Regions from separate parts of the Hydrogenophaga sp. ZJX-1 genome, predicted to be linked through region 4. Evidence: predicted binding sites of a transcription regulator. Region 4 holds the regulator's gene; each other region holds the start of a gene.

Region 1 (5,084 bases), on a different contig from region 4:
TGCAGGCGTTCCCACAGCGCCTTGCGGCCGGCGGCGTCGTCGAGGATGCGCTTCTTCACGTAGTCCAGGCCCACGCGGTTGACGTAGTGCACCGTGCGCTCCAGGTACCAGCCTTCCTGGCGGTACAGCTCGCAGAAGGCGCCGGTGTACTCCATCACTTCCTCGGCGGTTTTCACCTTCACCAGGAAGTGCGCCACCTCGGTCTTGATGCCGCCGTTGCCGGCGATGTACATCTCCCAGCCCGAGTCCACGCCGATCACGCCCACGTCCTTGATGCCGGCCTCGGCGCAGTTGCGCGGGCAGCCCGAGACGGCGAACTTCACCTTGTGCGGCGCGTACATGCGCCACATCGCACGCTCCAGGTCCTTGCCCATCTGCGTACTGTCCTGCGTGCCCATGCGGCACCACTCGCTGCCCACGCAGGTCTTCACCGTGCGCAGCGCCTTGGCGTAGGCGTGGCCCGAGGGCATGCCGATGTCTTTCCAGACGTTGACCAGGTCTTCCTTCTTCACGCCCAGCAGGTCGATGCGTTGTCCGCCGGTGACCTTGACGGTGGGGATCTTGTACTTGTCCACCGCGTCGGCGATGCGGCGCAGTTCATCGGCCGTGGTTTCGCCGCCCCACATGCGCGGGATCACCGAGTACGTGCCGTCTTTCTGGATGTTGGCGTGCGAGCGCTCGTTGATGTAGCGGCTCTGCGGATCGTCCTTCGCCTCCTTGGGCCAGGTGCTGATCAGGTAGTAGTTGATGGCCGGGCGGCAGCTCGCGCAACCGTTGGGCGTCTTCCAGCCCAGGTGCGAGAACACCGCAGCGGTGGTCAGCAGCTTGCTGCCGTCGGCCAGCGGCGTGCGGATCGCTTCGCGCACGGCCTCGTGGCCGTGGTCGGTGCAGCCGCACATGGCCTTGAGCTTGGGCGTGGCCGAGTAGTCGCCGCCGGCGGTGAACATGAGAATCTGCTCGACCAGGCCGGTGCAGGAGCCGCACGACGCGCTGGCCTTGGTGTGCTTCTTGACCTCGTCCAGGGTGAACAGGCCCTTGTCGCGGATGGCCTTGCAGATGGTGCCCTTGGTCACGCCGTTGCAGCCGCAGACCTCGTCGCTGTCTTTCATGGCGGCGGCCTTGTTCTGGCCCTGGTGGCCCACGTCGCCGATGTTGCTCTCGCCAAACATCAGCTTGTCGCGGATGTCGGCCACGCTGCGGCCGTCGCGCAGCAGCTTGAAGTACCAGCTGCCGTCCACCGTGTCGCCGTAGAGGCAGGCGCCGATCAGCTTGTCGCCCTGGATCACCAGCTTCTTGTAGACGCCGCCCGAGGGGTCGCTCATCACGATCTCTTCGGTGTCGCCGCCGCCGGTGAAGTTGCCGGCGCTGAACAGGTCGATCCCCGTGACCTTGAGCTTGGTGGAGGTGAGCGAGCCGGTGTAGCGGCCGATGCCGAACTCGGCCAGGTGCGTGGCCAGCACCTTGCCCTGCTCGAAGAGCGGGGCCACCAGGCCGTAGGCGATGCCGCGGTGCGCCGCGCATTCGCCCACCGCGTAGATGCGCGCGTCGGTGATGGTCTGCATGGTGTCGCTCACCACGATGCCCTTGTTCACATGCAGGCGCATGCTTTCGGCCAGTGCGGTGTTGGGGCGGATGCCCACGGCCATCACCAGCAGGTCGGCCGGCAGCTCGGTGCCGTCCTTGAAGCGGATCGCCTTCACGCGGCCGCCCTTGCCATCGTCCTTGTCGCCCACCAGCTCCTGCGTCTGTGCGCCGATGAGGAATTTCATGCCGCGCTCTTCCAGCGAAGCCTGCAGCATCTTGCCCGCCACGTCGTCGAGCTGGCGCTCCATCAGCCAGGGTGCGACGTGCACCACGCTCACGCTCATGCCGCGCTTCATCAGGCCGTTGGCCGCTTCCAGACCCAGCAGGCCACCGCCGATCACGACCGCGTGCTTGTAGGTCTTGGCGGCGTCGATCATGGCCTGCGTGTCGGCGATGTCGCGGTAGGCGAGCACGCCCTCCAGGTCCTTGCCGGGGATGGGCAGGATGAAGGGGTTGGAGCCCGTGGCCATGATCAGGCGGTCGTATTCGGCCGACACTTTCTCGCCGTTCGGTCCGACCGCGTGCACGATGCGCTTGATGCGGTCCACCTCGGTGACCTTGTAGCCGGCGTGCAGGGTGATGCCGTGGTCGGTGTACCAGGACCAGTCGTTCAGCACGATTTCTTCCAGCGTCTGCTCGCCCGCCAGCACTGGCGACAGCAGGATGCGGTTGTAGTTCGGGTGCGGCTCCGCGCCGAAGACGGTGATGTCGTAGAACTCCGGCGCGATCTTCAGCAGCTCTTCGAGCGTGCGCACACCGGCCATGCCGTTGCCCACCATCACCAATTTAGATTTTTTCATCGCGGCTACTCCAGTTGTGATTCGCAAAAGGGGGTGCTGGTCATGGCCGGCGCAGAGGCGCACGGGCGCCATGTGGCACCAGGAAAGGTCTGGGGAAAATGCAGATTCAGTGGCCGTTGGCCAAAGCCGGGCTTGCCAAGTTGCAAGACCGGTATCACGCTGCACACGTCGTTGTATGCAGAGCCCACGACGCTGCGGTCGGGGTCGAGCGCTTCGTCACGCTCGCCACAGACAATGCAAAAGCTGTGCCATATGATCCGGCGCTCGCTGCGGGTGGCACGTCGGGGCGCCAGCGACGATGATGTGTGCCTTGTCCGGGGAACGCTCCGGTTTATCCAAGTCCTTGATTCATATGACTTCTGCGCTGGTTTTTCTCGAAGGCTCCGCGAGTCCTCAACCGCTGGTGAACGACCTGGAAGCCTGTGGGGTCCAGGTGCTCGCCGTGCTGGATGCCGGCAGCAAATTGGTGCAGGGCGTGGTGCGCCATGCACCAGACTTGGTGATTGGCGAGGTGCCGCAGCCCGGCGACGCGCTGTTTGAGACCACCCAAACGCTGGCCAGCGTGGCCCCGTGCCCGGTGATCGTGTTCACGCACGACGGCGACGCCGCCCGCATTGAGCGCGCGGTGACCTCGGGCATCCACGCCTGGGTGATCAACGGCTACAGCGCGCAGCGCCTGCGCCCCCTGCTGCAGCTGGCGCAGGCCCGTTTTCGCCGCGAGCAGGCCCTGCTCGACGAACTGAAAGACGTGACCACGCGCTTCGAGGAGCGCAAAGCCGTGGAGCGCGCCAAAGGCATCCTGATGAGCGCGCGCCAGGTCAGCGACGACGCCGCTTTCGAGATCCTGCGCACCGCTTCGATGCACAGCAACCAGCGCCTCGGCCAGGTGGCGCAGCACATCATCCAGTCGGCCCACTTTGCCGAAGGCGTGAACCGCGCCGGGCAGCTGCGCATGTTGTCGCAGCGCCTGGTCAAACACTGGCTGTTGCGGCTTGCGGGGGTGCAGGCCGCGCGTCACCTGACGCTGCAGACCGAATCGGCCCAGCGCATCGACGCCAACCTCGCGCTGCTCGGCAAGAACCTCTCGCAGCCCACTTTTGGCGATCTGCTGGACCGCGTCGTGGCCACCTGGAAAGTCCTGAAGAAAGCGCTCAAGGCCGAGCCCGCGCACGATCAGGTCGGCCCCATCAACGCGCTCGCCGAGCAACTGCTGCAGGACGCCGAACGCCTGACCGCCAGCCTGGAGAGCGCCGGGTCCGTGAGCCCGTTGCGCATGCTCAACATGGCCGGGCGCCAGCGCATGCTTTCGCAGCGTTTTGCCAAGCTGGCGTTGCTGGGTCTGCTGGAGCGTGGCGATCCCCTGCTGCAACACCAGGCCGACATGGAAGCCGCGCGCCAGGCGTTTGAGCAAGGCCTGGCCTACCTCCAGGGCCTGCCGCTGTCCACGCCCGACATCCGCCGCACGCTGGAAGACGCCGCCCAGGGCTGGCAGGCGCTGCTCGCGGGCGCCGACCACGTGCACCGCCCGGCCGGGCGCGACCGCCTGCTGCGCCTTGAAGGTCTGGCCACCGCCAGCGAAAGCCTGCTCGACAACTTCGAAACCCTGTCCGCACAGTACGAGCGCAGCATGCAGATGCTGATGGGCTGACGCATGGCCTTTGAACTCGACATCGGCTTTGTTTCCCTCACGGGCCGCAAAGCCGTCAACGAAGACTTCTGCGCCGCCATGCTGCCAGCCGAAGGGCAGGAAGACATGGGCTCCATCGTCGCCATCGCCGACGGCGTGAGCGCGGGTGGCATGGGCCGCGAAGCCGCGCAGACCACCGTCACCAGCCTGGTGCGCGACTACTACGGCACCCCCGAAACCTGGGACACCACCGTCGCGCTCGACCGCATCATCGGCGCCCAGAACGCCTGGCTCGCCGGCATCAACCGCCGCCGCCACCCCGCCATGGGCCTGACCACGCTCACCGCGCTGGTGCTGCGCGGCCAGTCGTACACCCTGGCCCATGTGGGCGATTCGCGTTGTTACCTGCTGCGCGAGGGGCAGACCCTGCAGCTCACGCACGACCACGTCGTCAACCACCCCGACTTCAAACACCAGCTGCTGCGCTCCGTGGGCGCCGAAGACCACCTTGTCGTGGACTACCTGCAGGGCGAGCTGCAGGTCGGTGACAGCTTCGTGCTGCTCACCGACGGCGTGCACGGCCGCCTGCCCGAGCGCCGCTGGCGCGAATGCGCCGCCCTGCCCACCGCGCAGGAAGCCGCCCGCTGGCTGGTGGACACCGCCCACGCCGCCGGCAGCGACGACAACCTCACCGCCGTCGTGGTGCGCGTGCTGGGCCTGCTCGACGCCAACCTGCACGACGCCAACCGCGCCGCCCAGCGCCTGCCCATACCGCCGCGCCTGCGCGTGGGCGAAGCCATCGACGGCTTCACCGTCACCGCGCTCGTGGCCGACAACGGCATCAACCTCCTCTACCAGCTGCGCGACCCCGCCACCCAGAGCCTCTACGCCCTCAAGACCCTCCACCCCGCCCGCGCGCACGACCAGGACGAACGCGCCATGCTCGCGCACGAAGCCTGGCTCGCCCGGCGCATGGTGTCGTCCCGCGCCGCCGGCAACCTGGTCCAGGTGCACGAACAGCTGCCCACCGGCCAGGCGCGCTCGGCCTACTACCTGCTCTACGACTGGCACGG
Region 2 (5,084 bases), on a different contig from region 4:
CTCGCAGGCCTGCTTCCAGCCGGCGGGCTCACGGATGCCGTAGCGCGCCAGGTCCTTGAAGAGGGCGCCGCCGTTTTCTTCGGCGTACATCTCCCAGGCTTCTTTCCAGCTCATCACGCGCTTGGGCAGCATGTAGTCCTGCATCATGGCCACGAGGGTGAGCAGGCGGTAGCCGCGCCAGAACCACTTGTCGATCCAGCCCTGCACGATGGGCACGTTGGCCGGGTCCTGCTCCAGCAGGAACTTGATGCACTCGATGCCCAGCGTCATGTGGCGCGACTCGTCGCTCTGCGCGCTGAAGCCGAAGGTCACGGTGGACATGTCGCCGTTGTGCGCCGCGCCGCTCATGAAGGGCACGAAGAGCAGGTTGGTGAGCACGTATTCGAACGAGAAGCTCACCGCCACCAGAAACTCGAACGGGCCGCCGGTGATGGCGTCTTCGAAGAAGCTCTTGGGCACCGACAGGTACCAGACGCGGTCGAACCAGTGGTTGGACTGGTGCATGCCGTTGAAGTACTTGTTGTAGTGACTGATGGCGTGCGTTTCGGTCTGGTAGTGGCGCAGTTCGTCCACGCTCTGCATCTGCGCGGCCACGCGCGCACCCTCGCCGGTGAACTGGCGACCCACGTGGGCGAAGCCGCGGTGGGCGTAGTACTCCAGCGGCGTCACGCCCTGGATGAAGAGCTTGAGCGCGTTGATGTAGCGCGCGTCGGTCACACCCAGCTGGCCGTTGTTCTGCGCAAAGGCCTCGATCACGGCGTAGAGCTTTTTCTCCTTCTCGCCCTGGTATTTCCAGTAGGCGTCCATGGTGAGGCGGAACGGGTCTTCCCACTTGTTCCAGTCGTGGATCTTGATGCCCTCGTACTTGTCGTAGGGGAACACCTTGTCCATGGGCTGGTAGGAGGTTTCCCAGCCCAGACCGCGGGTCATGGCGGCGTAGCGTTCTTTCAGGCCGAGCTTTTTCTTGGTGACACGGGTGTCCATGTTTGTCTCCTGGTGCGTTGTGTTCAGTGCTTCCAGCTGAGCGTCAGCTGGTCGTCGTCTTCGTCGATGTGGCCCGAGAGCGTGACGAGGTTGACGTGGATGGCCTGCAGGTCGTAGGGGCGACCGGTGATCTCTTCGATGGTTTCGCGCCGGATCGTCAGACGGCCGGGGGCGTCGATCTTGACCATGCCGGGCGAGTGCACGACGCGGGCGGCGGTGTTGTCTGCGGCAATGGCCTCGATCACGGGCCGGGACTCTTCGTTGTCCTGGAAGGCGATGAATACGTTGGACATGGGGGGTTCCTGGTGGGGGCGGGAGGGACGTTCGTCAGGCCAGCACACCGGCCTTGCGGCTGCGGGTGTTGAGCTTGTCGCGGGCTTCGGTCAGGGCCGATTCGCCGTGTTCGCCCAGCGCCAGACGGGCCACGGGCGACAGCGCGGCCTGCGCGCGATCGGCCCAGTCCTGGGTCCACTGCGCGATCAACAGGCGGTTGGCATCACTTTCACCGGCCGCGGCCTTCACCACGGCGTCGATCCAGCGCGCGGTCTCGTCGTGCCATTCCGGCATGAACGCGGTGAGCATGGCCACGGCCGTACCGCCTTGCAGGGCGATGTGGTCATCCACGAAGCTGCTGTAGATCAACGGGTAGAGCAGGCCGTCCAGCGCGAGGTTTTGCGCCACGAAGAGCTCGAACGGGTCCTGCACCACCAGGCTGTCTTCCACGTAGCGGCGCAGACCCTGCCACTCGGGCGCGTCCAGCCAGGCTTGTTTGCCCGTGTCCAGCACCTCGGGATCGGCCAGCGCCAGGCCCAGGCGGGTGAGGTATTGCGCGACGCCCAGGTTGTCCATCGCGTGGAACATGGCGGGCGCCGTGAAGGCGGTGCCGTAACCATAGGCCGCGATCGACGCGTTGTTCATGTTCGCGCCCCAGGCGGCGTGGCGCAGCGGGAGCAGGATCGCCAGCGCTTTTTCCCGCACCGCGTCGGGGATCATGGCCACCATGCCGCGCTGGTCGACGAACTGGAAGTTGGATTCCACCGCGTCCTGCTGGCGTGCGCGGGTCATGGTCCAGTTGGCGTAGTAGAACTGGCGCGGGTCCTTGAGCACATACCAGTCGGCGAGCTGGACACGGCTGCGTGAAGCGTCAAAGAGCTCGTGCGCCGGGTCCCAGGTGGGCCGGTAGTGGAAGTTGGTCATCGGCTGGGCGCCGAGCGTGGCCTCCTGGTAGCGCGACGCGGCCTTCTCATGGCCAATGTATCTGGCGACGTGGGCAAAGGTGTTGCGCAGCGGGGTGATCTCGCGCGCCTGCAGGTCGATGTTCATCGGGGCTTGTCTCCGTTGGAATGGTTGTCGAACACTCACGCGTCCAGACGCTGCACTTGGTTGTTGGCGCAGAAGGCCTCGAAGGCGGCTTCGGGCAGCATCAGTTCCACCGCCAGCTCGGGCCAGCCGATCGAGAACTCGAAACTGACCAACCCGTCGGCGCGCCGCTCCATCACGCGCACGAAACGCAGGGAGGTGTCGCAGGCGGGCAGGGGGAGGTCGGTGCTCGGGTTCATGGCGGTTGTGGCGATCGTGGACGTGCTCTTCTTTGCAGGCACCGTGCCAATGAAGCCGCGGAAGATCGAAAATCTCGATATTTAAGGGAAATCCCTAGGAAAATGGCCAAGCTGCTGTGCAGCATTCGTATGAGTTCTGCTCAACTGATAGCGTGAGTAATGGCAAAAGTGGGGTGCTTTGCGTCCGAATTTGACGATTTGAAGAGGTGGTTGAAGGCGTTTTTTCTCAAATGAGAAAAAACCGAAGTTCGGGCAGGTGGGTTGCCGTGGAGGTGGCATTCGGTGAAAATATCGAGATTCAAGAGGGTCATCAGAACCCGATCACTGGAGACACCGTTGGACGCTGCTTTGACCTACCCCCCCGACCAGGACCTGCGCCGGCTGTTGCGCTTCGAACCCGATAGCGGCGCCATCTGGCTCGGCGAGCGGCGCATGGTGCTGTTGCACACGGCCGCGCTGACGGCCTTGCGGCACGACCTCATCACCTCGGTCGGCAAAGAGCAGGCGCGGCGTTTGCTCACCCGCATGGGCTACGCCTGCGGCCTGCACGACGCGGGCTTTGCCGCCAAGATCCGCGGTTCGCGCACGCTGGAAGAGATGTTCATGGTCGGCCCGCAGTTGCACATGCTCGAAGGCGCGGCGCGGGTCACGCCGGTGGTGCTGAAGATGAACGCCGAGGCCGGGCAGTTCGAAGGGGAGTTCCGCTGGGACGACTCCTGGGAAGCCCATGCCCACCGCCTGAACTACGGCGTGGTCGACGAGCCGGCGTGCTGGACCTTGCTGGGCTACGCCAGCGGCTACACCAGTGCCTTCATGGGCCGGCACATCCTGTTCAAGGAGACGCGCTGCGGCGCCTGCGGCGACGACCACTGCCACATCGTGGGCCGACCGATCGATGAATGGCCCGATGGCGATGCGCACCGCCAGTACTTCGAAGACGATTCCCTGCTGGAAAAGATGGACGCGCTGAGCCAGCAGGTCGAGGCGCTCAAGAGCAGCCTCGGGCCGACCGAGGCCGGCGGCATGCTGGTCGGTTCTTCGCCCGGTTTCCAGCGGGCACACGACCTGATGCTGCGGGCTGCCGGCACCCAGGTCTCGGTGCTGCTGACCGGGGAGACCGGTGTGGGCAAGGAGCGCTTTGCCCGCGCGCTGCACGAGCACTCGGAGCGCGCGGCGGGGCCTTTCGTGGCGGTGAATTGCGCGGCGTTGCCGGCCGAGCTGATCGAGGCCGAACTCTTTGGCGTGGAGAAGGGCGCGTTCACCGGGGCGCATGCCGCGCGGGCAGGGCGCTTCGAGCGCGCCGAAGGTGGCACGCTGTTCCTCGATGAGGTCGGTGACCTGCCGATGCCGGCCCAGGCCAAGCTGCTGCGCGTGCTGCAGGAGGGCGAGATCGAACGCCTGGGCAGTGAGAGCGCGCGGCGGGTGAACGTGCGCCTGGTGGCGGCAACCAACGTCCAGCTCGAAAGCGCGGTCGAACGCGGGCTGTTCCGCCGCGACCTGTTCTACCGCCTGAACGTCTACCCCATCTGCATCCCGCCGCTGCGCGAACGGCCGAGCGACATCGAACCGCTCGCGCGGCACCTGCTGGCGCGCTTCACCGCGTTGCACCAGAAGCGCCTGGCCGGCTTCAGCGACCGGGCCCTGCTGGCACTCACCCGGCACGACTGGCCGGGCAATGTGCGTGAACTGGAAAACCTGGTCGAGCGTGGCGTGATCCTGGCGGCACAAGGCTCGGTGATCGAGGTCGAGCACCTGTTTCCCAACCAGCCGGACGTGGCGCACGACGGCATCGACCCCCAGGGCCGGCTCGCCCGCCGCGCGCCGCAGGACGAACAGGCCCTGTGCGAGCGCGTGCTCGACAGCGGCGTGCCCATCGAATCGCTGGAGGCGCAGGTCCTGGCGCTGGCGGTCGAGCGCAGCCGTGGCAACCTCTCCGGTGCGGCGCGGCTGCTGGGCATCTCGCGCGCCCAGCTCGCCTACCGCCTCAAGCGCCAGCAACCCGCTGAAACCGACTGACCCGCACCATGCTGCAAGAGCTGCTCCAACCCGCCCGTCCGATCGGCCCGGTTCCCAGGCCTGAGGAACCCGAGCCCCGCACCCTGACCGAACGCGCCTACCGCGCGCTGCGCCACGACATCGTCTGTGGCCAGTTGGCGCCGGGCCTGCGATTGCGGGTCGAACACCTCAAGGATTCCTACGGCGTGGGCGCCGGCACGCTGCGCGAGGCGCTGGCCTTGCTGGTGTCGGACGCGCTGGTGACGGTCGAGGGGCAGCGGGGCTATCGGGTCAGCGCGATTTCACTCGAAGACCTGTGCGATCTGACCGACACGCGGGTGCGGCTGGAGACCGAGGCCCTGCGCCAGTCGATCCGGCAAGGCGATGCGATGTGGGAACGGGCGCTGCGAGGGGCTTTTGCCGAACTGAGCGAAGCCGAAGCGGGCGGCGCTGCGCGCGATCCGCAGCAATGGGAGCGGGCGAATCGCCGCTTTCACGAGGCGCTGATCGCCGGCCACGTCTCGCCGTGGACGCGCCACCTGCTGG
Region 3 (5,084 bases), on a different contig from region 4:
CGCGCAGCACGCACATGGAACTGGGCCTGAAAACGAAGCTGGCCGAGGGCCACCGCCTCGACGTGGCGCTGTTCCGCATCAACACCAGCAACGAGATCGTGGTGGCCTCCAGCAGCGGGGGCCGCACCATCTACACCAACGCCGGCAGCACCCGCCGCTCCGGCCTGGAGCTGGCCTACAGCGGGCAGCTCGCGCCCGAGTGGCGCACGCACGTGGCGCTGTCCACGCTGAGTGCGAAGTTCGCCGACGCCTTTGCCAGCAGCAGTGGCGCCACGGTGGCCAAGGGCAACCGCATTCCCGGCACGGTGGACCGCGCGCTGTTCGCCGAGCTGGCCTGGCAGCCGCGCGCCGTGCCCGGCATGACGGCCGCGCTGGAGCTGGTGCACCAGGGCGGCATGGCGGTGGACGATCTCAACAGTGACCGCACCGAGGCCGCCACCCTGTTCAACCTGCGCCTGGGTTTCGAGCAGAAGCTGGGCGCCTGGAAGCTGCGCGAATCGCTGCGCCTGGACAACCTGGCCGACAAGGCCTACATCGGTTCGGTCATCGCGAACGACGGCAACCGCCGCTTCTTCGAGCCCGCGCCGGGTCGGCAGTGGGGTCTGGGTTTGACAGCCAGCTATGCGTTCTGATCCCGCCCCTCCCCCTTTCCCTCTGGGAGAGGGGGAGGGTGCGTGCGCTCACAGGCCTGGCTTTTCCAGTGCGCGCAGCACCTCGGTCTGGAAATCGCCGCCCTGAGATGCCTGCATGAAGGCGTCGATCGAACCGTCGAAGCGCACCGTGCCCTGGTGCAGCAGCATCAGGCGGTCGGCGACCTTCACCTCTTCGATCAGGTGCGTGGCCCAGAGCACCGCCATGCCGCGCGTGTGGCACAGGCCGCGAACGGTGTCGAGCAGGTGCTGGCGCGAGGCCGGGTCCAGGCCCACCGTGGCCTCGTCCATGAGCAACACGGCCGGCTCGTGCAGCAGGGCCCGTACCAGCTCCACCTTGCGCCGTGTGCCGCCCGAGAGGCTGCGCACCACGGCCTTGGCCTGATCGCCCAGGCCCATGGCCGCCAGCCCCTCGGCGATGCGCTGCTTGGCCACCGCGCGCGGCAGGCCGTGCAGGTCGGTATGGAACAGCAGGTTGGCCATCACCGAGAGGTCCATGTCGAGCGCGCTCTGCTGGAACACCACGCCCAGCGAAGCCAGCGCGCGGCTGGGGTGGCGCTGCATGTCGTGGCCCATCACCACGATCGTTCCCTGGTCCGGGCTGAACAGGCCGGTCAGCAGCTGCAGCAGGGTGGACTTGCCGGCGCCGTTGGGCCCCAGCAGGGCCAGCATTTCACCGGCCTGCAGCGCCACGTTGACGCCCTTGAGAGCGGGTTTGCCGTTGTAGGCCTTGTGCAGGTTCTGTGCGGTCAGCAGGCAGGTGTCTGTCATCGTTCGGGTGTTCGTGGTGGAGCGGTCAGCTGCTCGGGCGGGCCAGCAGGTTCATGCGTTTGAGCAGGCGCTTTTCGTGCTCCACCGTGGCCAGCACGGCTTGCCGGTAGTCGTGCGTGTTGAGGTAGTCCAGGCCCTGATCGTACTTGGCCAGCGCGGCCTGGTGCCGCTCGCTGAACATGGCACGGCGGAACACCTCGTGCAGTTTCTGCACCACCGCCTCCGGTGTGCCGCGCGGTGCGGCCAGGCCCCAGGGCGAGGTGTAGACCGCGTGCTCGTAGCCGAGCTCACGCATCGTCGGCACCTCGGGCCAGCGTGGGCTGCGTTGCGCGCTGAACGTGGCCAGCAGACGCATCTGGCCGCGGTCCACCCAGGGCGCGAAACCGGTGGAATTGACGCCGGCCATGATCTGTGCGCCCGCGATCGCCAGCATCTGGTCGGCCGTGCCCTTGTAAGGCACGTGCACGTAGCGCACATCGTGGTTCAGCAAGATCTCTTCCATCGCCAGATGGGCCGTGGTGCCGATGCCGGTCGAGCCCAGCACCAGTTCACCCGGGTGCTTCTGCGCCCAGTCCACCAGATCGGCGAGCGTTTTCCAGGGGCTGCTGGCGGGCACCAGCACGCCGAAGGTGACGCCCGAGACCTGCAGGATCGGGCTGAGGTCGGCCACCGGGTCCCAGGGCACATGGTTCATCAGGGCGTGGCGGTACACCGTGATCGGGACCTGGCCGATGGTGTGGCCGTCGGGCTCGGCGGCCTTGAGCAGCGGCGCCACCTGCGTGCCCGCCGCGCCCGGTTTGTTGATGACCACGATGGGCTGGCCCAGCAGCGGCTCGGCCTCCTCGCACAGGACGCGCAGCGTCAGGTCGGTCTGGCCGCCCGCGGGCCAGGGCACGATGAGCTGCAGCGGTTTGGTGGGCCAGGGGGTGGCCGCAGGGCTGCCCGGCTGCGCCAAGGCGCGGGGCAGCGCGGATGCGAAAGCGAGCGATGCGCCCAGGCCCATGAAGCCGCGCCGTGAAACCCCGTTCGTGCAGTGGTGGAACGCATCGAGGGTTTTCCCTGTGCCATTTTTGAACGCTGGGCGTGACGGTATGTGTCTCATGGGGCGGTGTCTGTGTCTCCAGCGCCCGGGAAAGCCCCGGGCACCGGTGGTTTTCAGGCAATTTCTGTTCCCGTGCGCCTGGCACCGTTTTTGCTGATCGCTCGTGCGCACCTCGACGTGCGCCGGACGAACACCGTTCGCCGATACCCAGAAAGACAGGAGACTTTTCATGCCCCTTCGTGCCACGATGGCTTCTGCCCTGCGCGCCGTGTCACTCGCCGGAGCTGTCGCCTCGCTCGCCTTGTCGGCCCAGGCCCAGGGTGCCGGCAAGGTCTATGTGTCGAGCGAGAAGGACAACAAGATCTATGTCTTCGACACCCAGGGTGAGCGCACCGGCGCCATCGACGTCTGCAAGCGTCCGCGCGACATGCGCTTCAGCGGCGACGGCCAGCAGATCCTCGTGATCTGTGGCGACAGCAACGCCATGGGTGTGGTGGACGTGGCCACCGGCAAGCTGGCCGGCACGGTGCCCCTGGGCGACAGCCCCGAGATGTTTGCCCTCAGCCCCGACGGCAAGACCGCTTACGTGTCGATCGAAGACGAGAACGTGGTGGCCGCCTACGACATCGGCACGAAGAAGGCGGTGTTCGAGGTCAAGACCGGTGGTGAGCCCGAAGGCGTGCTGGTCACGCCCGACGGCAAGACGGCCTACGTCACCTCCGAGGTGGCCAACGTGGTCCACGTGATCGACCTCGCCACGAAGAAGGTCACGAAGAACATCAAGGTCGGCAAGCGCCCGCGCCGCTTCGTGCTGTCGCCCGATGGTGCCGAACTCTGGGTGACCAACGAACTCGACGCCACCGTCAGCGTGGTCGACACGAAGACCCACACCGAGAAGCAGAAGATCAAGTTCGAAGTCAAGGGCATGCGCCAGGCCGACATCACGCCCGTGGGCATGACCATCAGCCCAGATGGCAAGAGCATCTGGGTCGGGTTGGGCAGGGCCAACCATGTGGCGCAGATCGACGTGGCCACCAAGGCGGTGAAGAGCCAGATCCTGGTCGGCAAGCGCGCCTGGGGCATGGGCTTCGCGCCGGACGGCAAGACGCTGTACGTGGCCAACGGACTGTCGGACGACATGACGCTGGTGGATGCTGCCAGTGGCAAGGCGATCAAGACGGTGCCGGCCGGGCGGGTGCCGCACTCGATCTTAGTTAAATGACCCCCCCCGTTGCTTGCTCGCTGCGCCCCGAATTGCCGCCGCAAGCGGCAATTCGCTTAGCCGCATACCCCCCCGGGGGGGCAATGCCTGCGGCCCGGCAAAGCCGGTTCCGCGGCATTCTGGGTTGGGGTCTGTGGCGCGCTGCTGGGTTGGCGTTGTTGGGCGTTTCGGGCTTTCTTTCTTCGCCGGTTTTCGCGGCCACCAAGGTCACCATCGCGGTGGTGTCGCTGGACGGCGACCCGCGCCACGCGCCGCGCCGCATGGAGAAGGGCTATCCGGGTCACCCGACCGGGCGGGCCATCGACGGCGTGAAGCTGGCGGCGGAGGACTCGGCGTTTGAGCTGGACGCGGCCGGGCTGGAGCTGGTGGTGAAGGACGTGGTGCTGCCCAACGCCGCGGCGCTGCCCAAGGCGCTGGCCGAGCTGAAGGCTCTGAGGGTGCAGCACGTGGTGGCCGATCTGCCGCTGGCCGAGCTGCGAGCCCTGGTGCAGGCCGCGCCCGCTGCACTGGGCGGTGCCATCGTGTTCAACGCCGCGCTGGACGACGACAGCCTGCGCGGCGCCCAGTGTGCCGCCCACCTGTTGCACACGGCCCCCAGCCGCGCCATGTTCGGCGACGCGCTGGCCCAGTACCTGGCCGCACGCAACTGGCGCAAGGCGCTGCTGTTGCAGGGGCCGTTGCCGGGCGACGCGCTGATGACCGAGGCCTTCAACCGCTCGGCCAAACGCTTTGGCATCAAGGTCGTGGCGCAGAAGCCGTTCAAGCTCACCGGCGACCCGCGCGAACGTGACCTGGGCAACACGCGCCTGCTCACCGGCGACCGCGAACACGAGGTGGTGGCGGTGATGGACAGCGACGGCGAGTTCGCGCGTTTGCTGCCCTACGCCACGCAGTGGCCGCGCCCGGTGGTCGGTGCCAACGGCCTGGTGGCCACGGCCTGGCACCCGCAGTGGGAGCGCTACGGCGGCCCGCAACTCACGCGCCGCTTTGTCAAGCTGGTGGACCGGCCGATGCGGGGACCCGACTGGGCGGCCTGGGCGGCGGGCCGCGCGGTGGCCACCGTGCTCGCCGAGAACCCCAAGGCGCCGGTGGCGCAGCAGCTCAAGGCGCTGCGCGGGGGCAGCACCACGCTCGACGGCTTCAAGGGCCGCAATCTGTCGTTCCGGGCCTGGGACGGCCAGCTGCGCCAGTCGCTGTTCCTGAGCCATGTGGACGGCGTGGTCGGTACCGCGCCGCTGGACGGCGTGTTGCATCCCAGGGAAGTGCTCGACACGCTGGGTGTCGATGAACAGGAGAGTGCATGCAAGTCGCGTCCGTGATGCCGGCCGTTGCGCCACCGCTGCCCCTGCACCTGCTGCGCGCACTGCGCGCGGTGGTGGGGCGCGAGCTCAACCGTTTT
Region 4 (5,084 bases):
GTGGGCCACGCCCGCGCGCTCGGCGTTGCGTTGCGCAAAATCGACCATGCGGAACGAGACGTCGCTGCCGAACACGATGGGCGCGTGGCCTTCGGGCCAGTCGCGCATGTCGCGCTCGGCTTCGTCCTGGATCGCTGTCCACACGTGCTGCTGGTAGGGCAGCATCTTTTCAAACGCAAAGCGGCGCAGCATGCCAGGCGGTATGTTGAGCGCGATCTGCGCCGCCTCGATCACCACCGTGCCGCTGCCGCAGCAGGGGTCGTACAGCGGAGTGATGTCGTCCAGCGATTCGGCCGCGCCGCCGTTCCAGCCGGTGGCGGCGATCATGGCCGCGGCCAGGGTTTCCTTCAGCGGCGCGTCGCCCTTGTCTTCGCGCCAGCCGCGTTTGAACAGCGGTTCGCCCGAGGTGTCGATGTAGAGCGTGAGTTCGTCGGTGGTCAGGTGGGCGTAGATGCGCACGTCGGGCCAGGTGGTGTCCACGCTGGGGCGCTCGCCGCGTTTGTCGCGGAAGCGGTCACAGATGGCGTCCTTGATCTTCAGTGCGGCGAAGTTGAGGCTGGTCAGCGGGCTGTGCTGCGCGGTGATCTCGACCTTGATGGTCTGCTGCGGCGTGAACCAGATTTCCCAGGCGATCTCGCCGGCCGCGTTGTACAGGTCCTGCTCGCTGCGGTAACCACCGTGCCACAGCTGCACCAATACCCGTTGAGAGAGTCGGCTGTGCAGGTTCAGACGCATGGCGTCGCGCCACGAGGCCTTGATGCCCACGCCGCCGCGTGCCTTGAAGGCCAGCGGTTCGTTGGTGATGCGCTGCACCTCGTCGGCGAGCATGTCCTCCACGCCAGCGGCGCAGGGGAGAAAGAGTTTGAGCTGGTTCACGGCAGGTACTGAAGATGTTGAGCGCGGGTGCGTCCGCAGGTGGCGACTACGCGGCCCAGCTTCCGGCACGTGCCACGGAACTGGCTTTGCCAGGCCGCGGGTGCGGTCCCCCTTGAGGGGGGAGACGCGAAGCGGCGCAGGGAGTGTTCACAGCGCTTTGCGCAGGTTGGCCGGCGCGATGCGCAGCGCCTCGCGGTACTTGGCCACGGTGCGGCGCGCGCATTCGATGCCCTGCTCCTTGAGCAGGTCGGAAAGCTGATTGTCGGACAGCGGTTTCTTCGGCTCTTCCGAGGCGATGAACTGCTTGAGCAGGGCGCGTACCGCGGTGCTCGACGCGTTGCCCCCAGTTTCGGTACCGAGCGAGGATCCGAAAAAGTACTTGAGCTCGTAGGTACCAAACGGCGTGGCCATGTACTTGGCGGTCGTCACGCGGCTGATGGTGGACTCGTGCAGGCCCAGCTCGTCGGCGATCTCGCGCAGTACCAGCGGGCGCATGGCGAGTTCACCGTGCATGAAGAAGTTGCGCTGGCGCTCGACGATGGCGCTCGACACGCGCAGGATGGTGTCGAAGCGCTGCTGGATGTTCTTGATGAACCAGCGCGCTTCCTGCAGGCGCTGCTGCATGGCGGCGTGGCCGGCTTCACCGCCGTTGTCGCGACCACCGCGGTTTTGCCGCATGGCGTTGGCGTAGACGTCGTGCACACGCAGGCGCGGCATCACGTCGGGATTCAGGATGACCTTGAAACCCCGGCCGGCGCGCGTGACGATGACGTCGGGCACGACCACGTTGCGCTCGACATCGATGAAGCGGCGCCCGGGTTTGGGTTCCAGCCGGGCGATGATGGCCAGCGCAGCACGGGCGGTTTCATCGTCGATGCCGCACAGGGCACACAGGCGCTTGATGTCGCGTTTGGCCACCAGTTCCATGGACTGGTTGCAGATGGCCAGCGCCGCGCGAGCTTCGGGGGAGTTGCGCAGCTCCTCGATCTGCAGCCGCAGGCATTCGCCGAGGTTGCGCGCGCCCACACCGGTGGGCTCCATGTGCTGCAGCAGGCCCAAGGCCATGCGCAGCTGGGCTTCAGCGACCTCCAGCTCCTCGATCCCGGGAGCGGCCGCCTCGCGGCCGTGCATGAGCCGCCAGAAGCCCAGGGCGAGCTCGGCCAGGTCGTCTTCCAGGTAGGCGTCGTCGTTGAGCGACTCGATCAGGAAATACAGCGCCGCCTGGTCTTCGTCGCTCAGCCGCAGACAACGGGCCTGCTCGTGCAGGTGGTCCTGCAGACTGACGGGGCTGCGGGCCAGGTCGGCTGCGCTGGCGGTTTCGTCGTCGTCGCCGCCCGAACCGCTGTTGCGCGCGGGTGCGTCACCGCCCCATTCGCTGTCGTCGGGCGCCATCTCGACCGTGCCATCGCCTTCCCAGCTTTCTTCCACCGGGGTGGCACCGTCGAGCCGGCTTTCAATCTCGTCGCCAGAGCCGCTGTCAGCGGGCGTGTCGGACGTGCTGCTGACGCGGTCGGGCAGCGGGCCGTCGTATTCGGTCGGCGCGGCCACGGCGTCGGCCACCGGCAACGCGGCCTCGGCGATCTGTTCGCCCGCGCTCACCGGCGCATCGACCTGCTCCAGACCGAAGGCTTCGCGCTCGGCGATGTCTTCGGTGCGCTCCAGAAACGGGTTTTCGTCGAGCATCTGCTCGACCTCCTGCGCCATTTCCAGCGTGGAGAGTTGCAGCAGCCGGATGGACTGCTGCAACTGGGGCGTCAGCGCCAGATGCTGCGAAACACGCAGGGACAGGCCTTGTTTCATGCCTGGAAGTACAGCAGTGCGAAACGGAGATTCGCCGCCGGGCCGCCCCAAGGCGAATCAGCCCCCTCGGGGGGCAGCGAAGTACATGAAATGACGATCGTGGAGGTCATGTTCACATGCGGAAGTTCTCACCCAGGTACACACGGCGTACTTCGGCGTTTTCGATGATCTCGGCCGTCGTGCCGCTGGCCAGGACGTGACCGTCGCTGATGATGTAGGCGTGGTCGCAGATGCCCAGGGTTTCGCGCACGTTGTGATCGGTGATCAGCACGCCGATGCCGCGGGACTTCAGGAACCCGATGATGTGCTGGATCTCCAGCACGGCAATCGGGTCGATACCGGCAAAGGGCTCGTCCAACAGGATGAAACGCGGGCGCGTGGCCAGGGCACGGGCAATCTCCACCCGGCGCCGCTCGCCACCGGACAGGGAGGGTGCGGGCGAATCGCGCAGATGGTCCACCCTCAGATCCTTGAGCAGTTCGTCGAGCCGGCTGGCGATTTCAGGTTCGCTCAGGGCATGGCCATCCACATCGTGCTGCAACTCCAGCACGGCGCGCACGTTTTGCGCCACCGTGAGCTTGCGGAAGATCGAGGCTTCCTGGGGCAGGTAACCCAGGCCCATGCGGGCACGGCGGTGGATCGGCAAGGCTTCGATGCGCTGGCCGTCGAGCAGGATCTGCCCACCATCAGCGCGCAGCAGGCCCACGATCATGTAGAACGAGGTGGTCTTGCCCGCGCCGTTGGGGCCCAGCAAGCCGACCACTTCACCTTTGTCGACCTTGAGGGAGACATCCTTGACCACCTTGCGGCTGCCATAGGCCTTCATCAGACCCTGAACTTCCAGACTGCTGCGCACCGCCATCGCCGGTGGCGTACTGGCCATGGGCATGGTCGTCACTGCTTCTTCTCGTTGAGATTGGTGCTGGGGCGCAGTTGGGCTGGATCGGTGGCGGGAGCGGGTGCCGCATCTGCCTCCGGAATGGGTGTCAGCATCGCCCGCACCCGACCCGAGGGGTTGGCGGCGGTGCGGTTGGCGGGGCCACCCTTGACGGTGAACACCTCGGTCAGGCTGTTGTAGGTGATCTGGTTGCCCACGCTTTCGTCGTTGAGCAGGGTGCCGCGGTAGCGGCGCAGCACGGCGCTGCCGGTGAACACCACGGTCTGGGCCTTGCCGTCGTATTCGATGCGCTCGCCCTCGCCTTCGATCCACTCGTCCAGGCCCTCGCGCTTCTGGCGGAAGAAGCCAGGCGCTGCCGCCGTGCCGGTCACCACGCCGAACTGGTTGCCCTGCGGGTCCTGGCGCACGTCCATCTTGCTGCCCCGCATGACGATGGTGCCCTTGGTGATCAGGACGTTGCCGGTGAAGACGCTGGTCTGCCGCGTGTCTTCGTAGCGCAGCGAGTCCGCCTCGATGTTCATGGGCTTGTCTTTGTCGGCCAGCTCCGCCTGGGCCGCGCCTGCCAGCACCAGACCGGCCATCGAAGCCAGGAAGCGAAGGGTCCATCGGGGGGGAAAGTGGTGTGTGGGCATGGCTTTAGTGGGGCACAAATCTTGCATTCATTGTAACGGCGCAAAGCCGACTTGTTGGCGATCGGCACTCAATCGACAGCCCCTGAAAACACAAGACCCGCCAGATGCGGGTCTTGTCTCGAGCTGGGGGAAGCAAAGATCAGGCTTTGCGCGCTTCGACGATGAGCGAATCGGCAATCAGCATGGTGCGTGGCCCCTGTCCGCCGATGTAGAAACGGCCCGCCACGCCCAGTGCCGGCGTGCCCTCCACGTCGTAGGCGTTCTGCAACGCAGTGGCGGCCTCGGCCATCTTGACGGCACTGCCGTTGAAGAAGCCGATGAACTTTTCACGGTCGACGCCCTGCTTTTCCACCCACGCGATGATCGCCGGCGCCGTGGTCAGCGGCAAGCGCTCTTCGTGAAAGGCCTTGAACACCTTCCCGTGCAAGGTGTCGACCAGGCCCATGGACTCCAGTGCGAAATACAGGCGCTGCATGGGCACGAACGCCTGGGTGAACGCCACCGGCACGCGACGCACCTTCACGTCGGCGGGCAGCTTCTTGATCCAGGCGTTGAGCAGCGGTTCGAAATTGAAACAATGGATGCAGGAGTAGGCAAAAAACTCCACCACCTCCACCTGCCCGGGCGGCGTGCTGACCGGCACCGGCTGGCTCAGGCGGACATAGTCCTTGCCTTCCTTGAACCCGACGCGCTGGGCCCAGGCGGGGCTGATGCCAAGGCCACTGGCGGCGAGGGCACCGGCAGCCAGCAGAGAACGGGAAATATCGCGGCGTTGCATCAAATCAAACTCCTTGTGTTGGCCTGCTTGGTCTCAAGGGCCCGGGCAAAAGTTCCGGAACACGCACCCGTCTCAGCGCTGAACGCGCACCAGGGCGGCT

Evidence for each region. The regulator sigma-54, encoded in region 4, starts transcription at its own class of promoters, with help from an activator protein. The targets are predictions, from matches to a motif close to TGGCANGNAANCTGCTTT.
Region 1: nirB (nitrite reductase large subunit NirB) is a predicted target of sigma-54. The motif match lies at 2,618-2,635, and genes of this name have one in related genera.
Region 2: ACN5W5_RS15020 (phenol hydroxylase subunit) is a predicted target of sigma-54. The motif match lies at 2,575-2,592, and genes of this name have one in related genera.
Region 3: ACN5W5_RS01470 (PQQ-dependent catabolism-associated beta-propeller protein) is a predicted target of sigma-54. The motif match lies at 2,603-2,620, and genes of this name have one in related genera.

The regions. Positions count from the first base shown of each region.
Region 1 is NZ_JBMBRA010000004.1:339,600-344,683, reverse strand. Features, by position in the region: gene nirB (nitrite reductase large subunit NirB) at 1-2,384, opposite strand, end outside; gene ACN5W5_RS13570 (type IV pili methyl-accepting chemotaxis transducer N-terminal domain-containing protein) at 2,737-4,032, shown strand; gene ACN5W5_RS13565 (protein kinase domain-containing protein) at 4,036-5,084, shown strand, end outside.
Region 2 is NZ_JBMBRA010000005.1:17,670-22,753, reverse strand. Features, by position in the region: gene ACN5W5_RS15035 (aromatic/alkene/methane monooxygenase hydroxylase/oxygenase subunit alpha) at 1-984, opposite strand, end outside; gene ACN5W5_RS15030 (MmoB/DmpM family protein) at 1,008-1,277, opposite strand; gene ACN5W5_RS15025 (aromatic/alkene monooxygenase hydroxylase subunit beta) at 1,312-2,307, opposite strand; gene ACN5W5_RS15020 (phenol hydroxylase subunit) at 2,343-2,543, opposite strand; gene ACN5W5_RS15015 (sigma 54-interacting transcriptional regulator) at 2,880-4,559, shown strand; gene ACN5W5_RS15010 (GntR family transcriptional regulator) at 4,568-5,084, shown strand, end outside.
Region 3 is NZ_JBMBRA010000001.1:291,240-296,323, forward strand. Features, by position in the region: gene ACN5W5_RS01455 (TonB-dependent receptor family protein) at 1-632, shown strand, start outside; gene ACN5W5_RS01460 (ATP-binding cassette domain-containing protein) at 681-1,421, opposite strand; gene ACN5W5_RS01465 (tripartite tricarboxylate transporter substrate binding protein) at 1,447-2,424, opposite strand; gene ACN5W5_RS01470 (PQQ-dependent catabolism-associated beta-propeller protein) at 2,693-3,685, shown strand; gene ACN5W5_RS01475 (branched-chain amino acid ABC transporter substrate-binding protein) at 3,835-5,004, shown strand; gene ACN5W5_RS01480 (ABC transporter permease) at 4,986-5,084, shown strand, end outside.
Region 4 is NZ_JBMBRA010000009.1:173,253-178,336, reverse strand. Features, by position in the region: gene ACN5W5_RS22005 (THUMP domain-containing class I SAM-dependent RNA methyltransferase) at 1-876, opposite strand, end outside; gene rpoN (RNA polymerase factor sigma-54) at 1,024-2,676, opposite strand; gene lptB (LPS export ABC transporter ATP-binding protein) at 2,789-3,565, opposite strand; gene lptA (lipopolysaccharide transport periplasmic protein LptA) at 3,571-4,206, opposite strand; gene ACN5W5_RS21985 (thiol:disulfide interchange protein DsbA/DsbL) at 4,346-4,984, opposite strand; gene ACN5W5_RS21980 (SPOR domain-containing protein) at 5,057-5,084, opposite strand, start outside.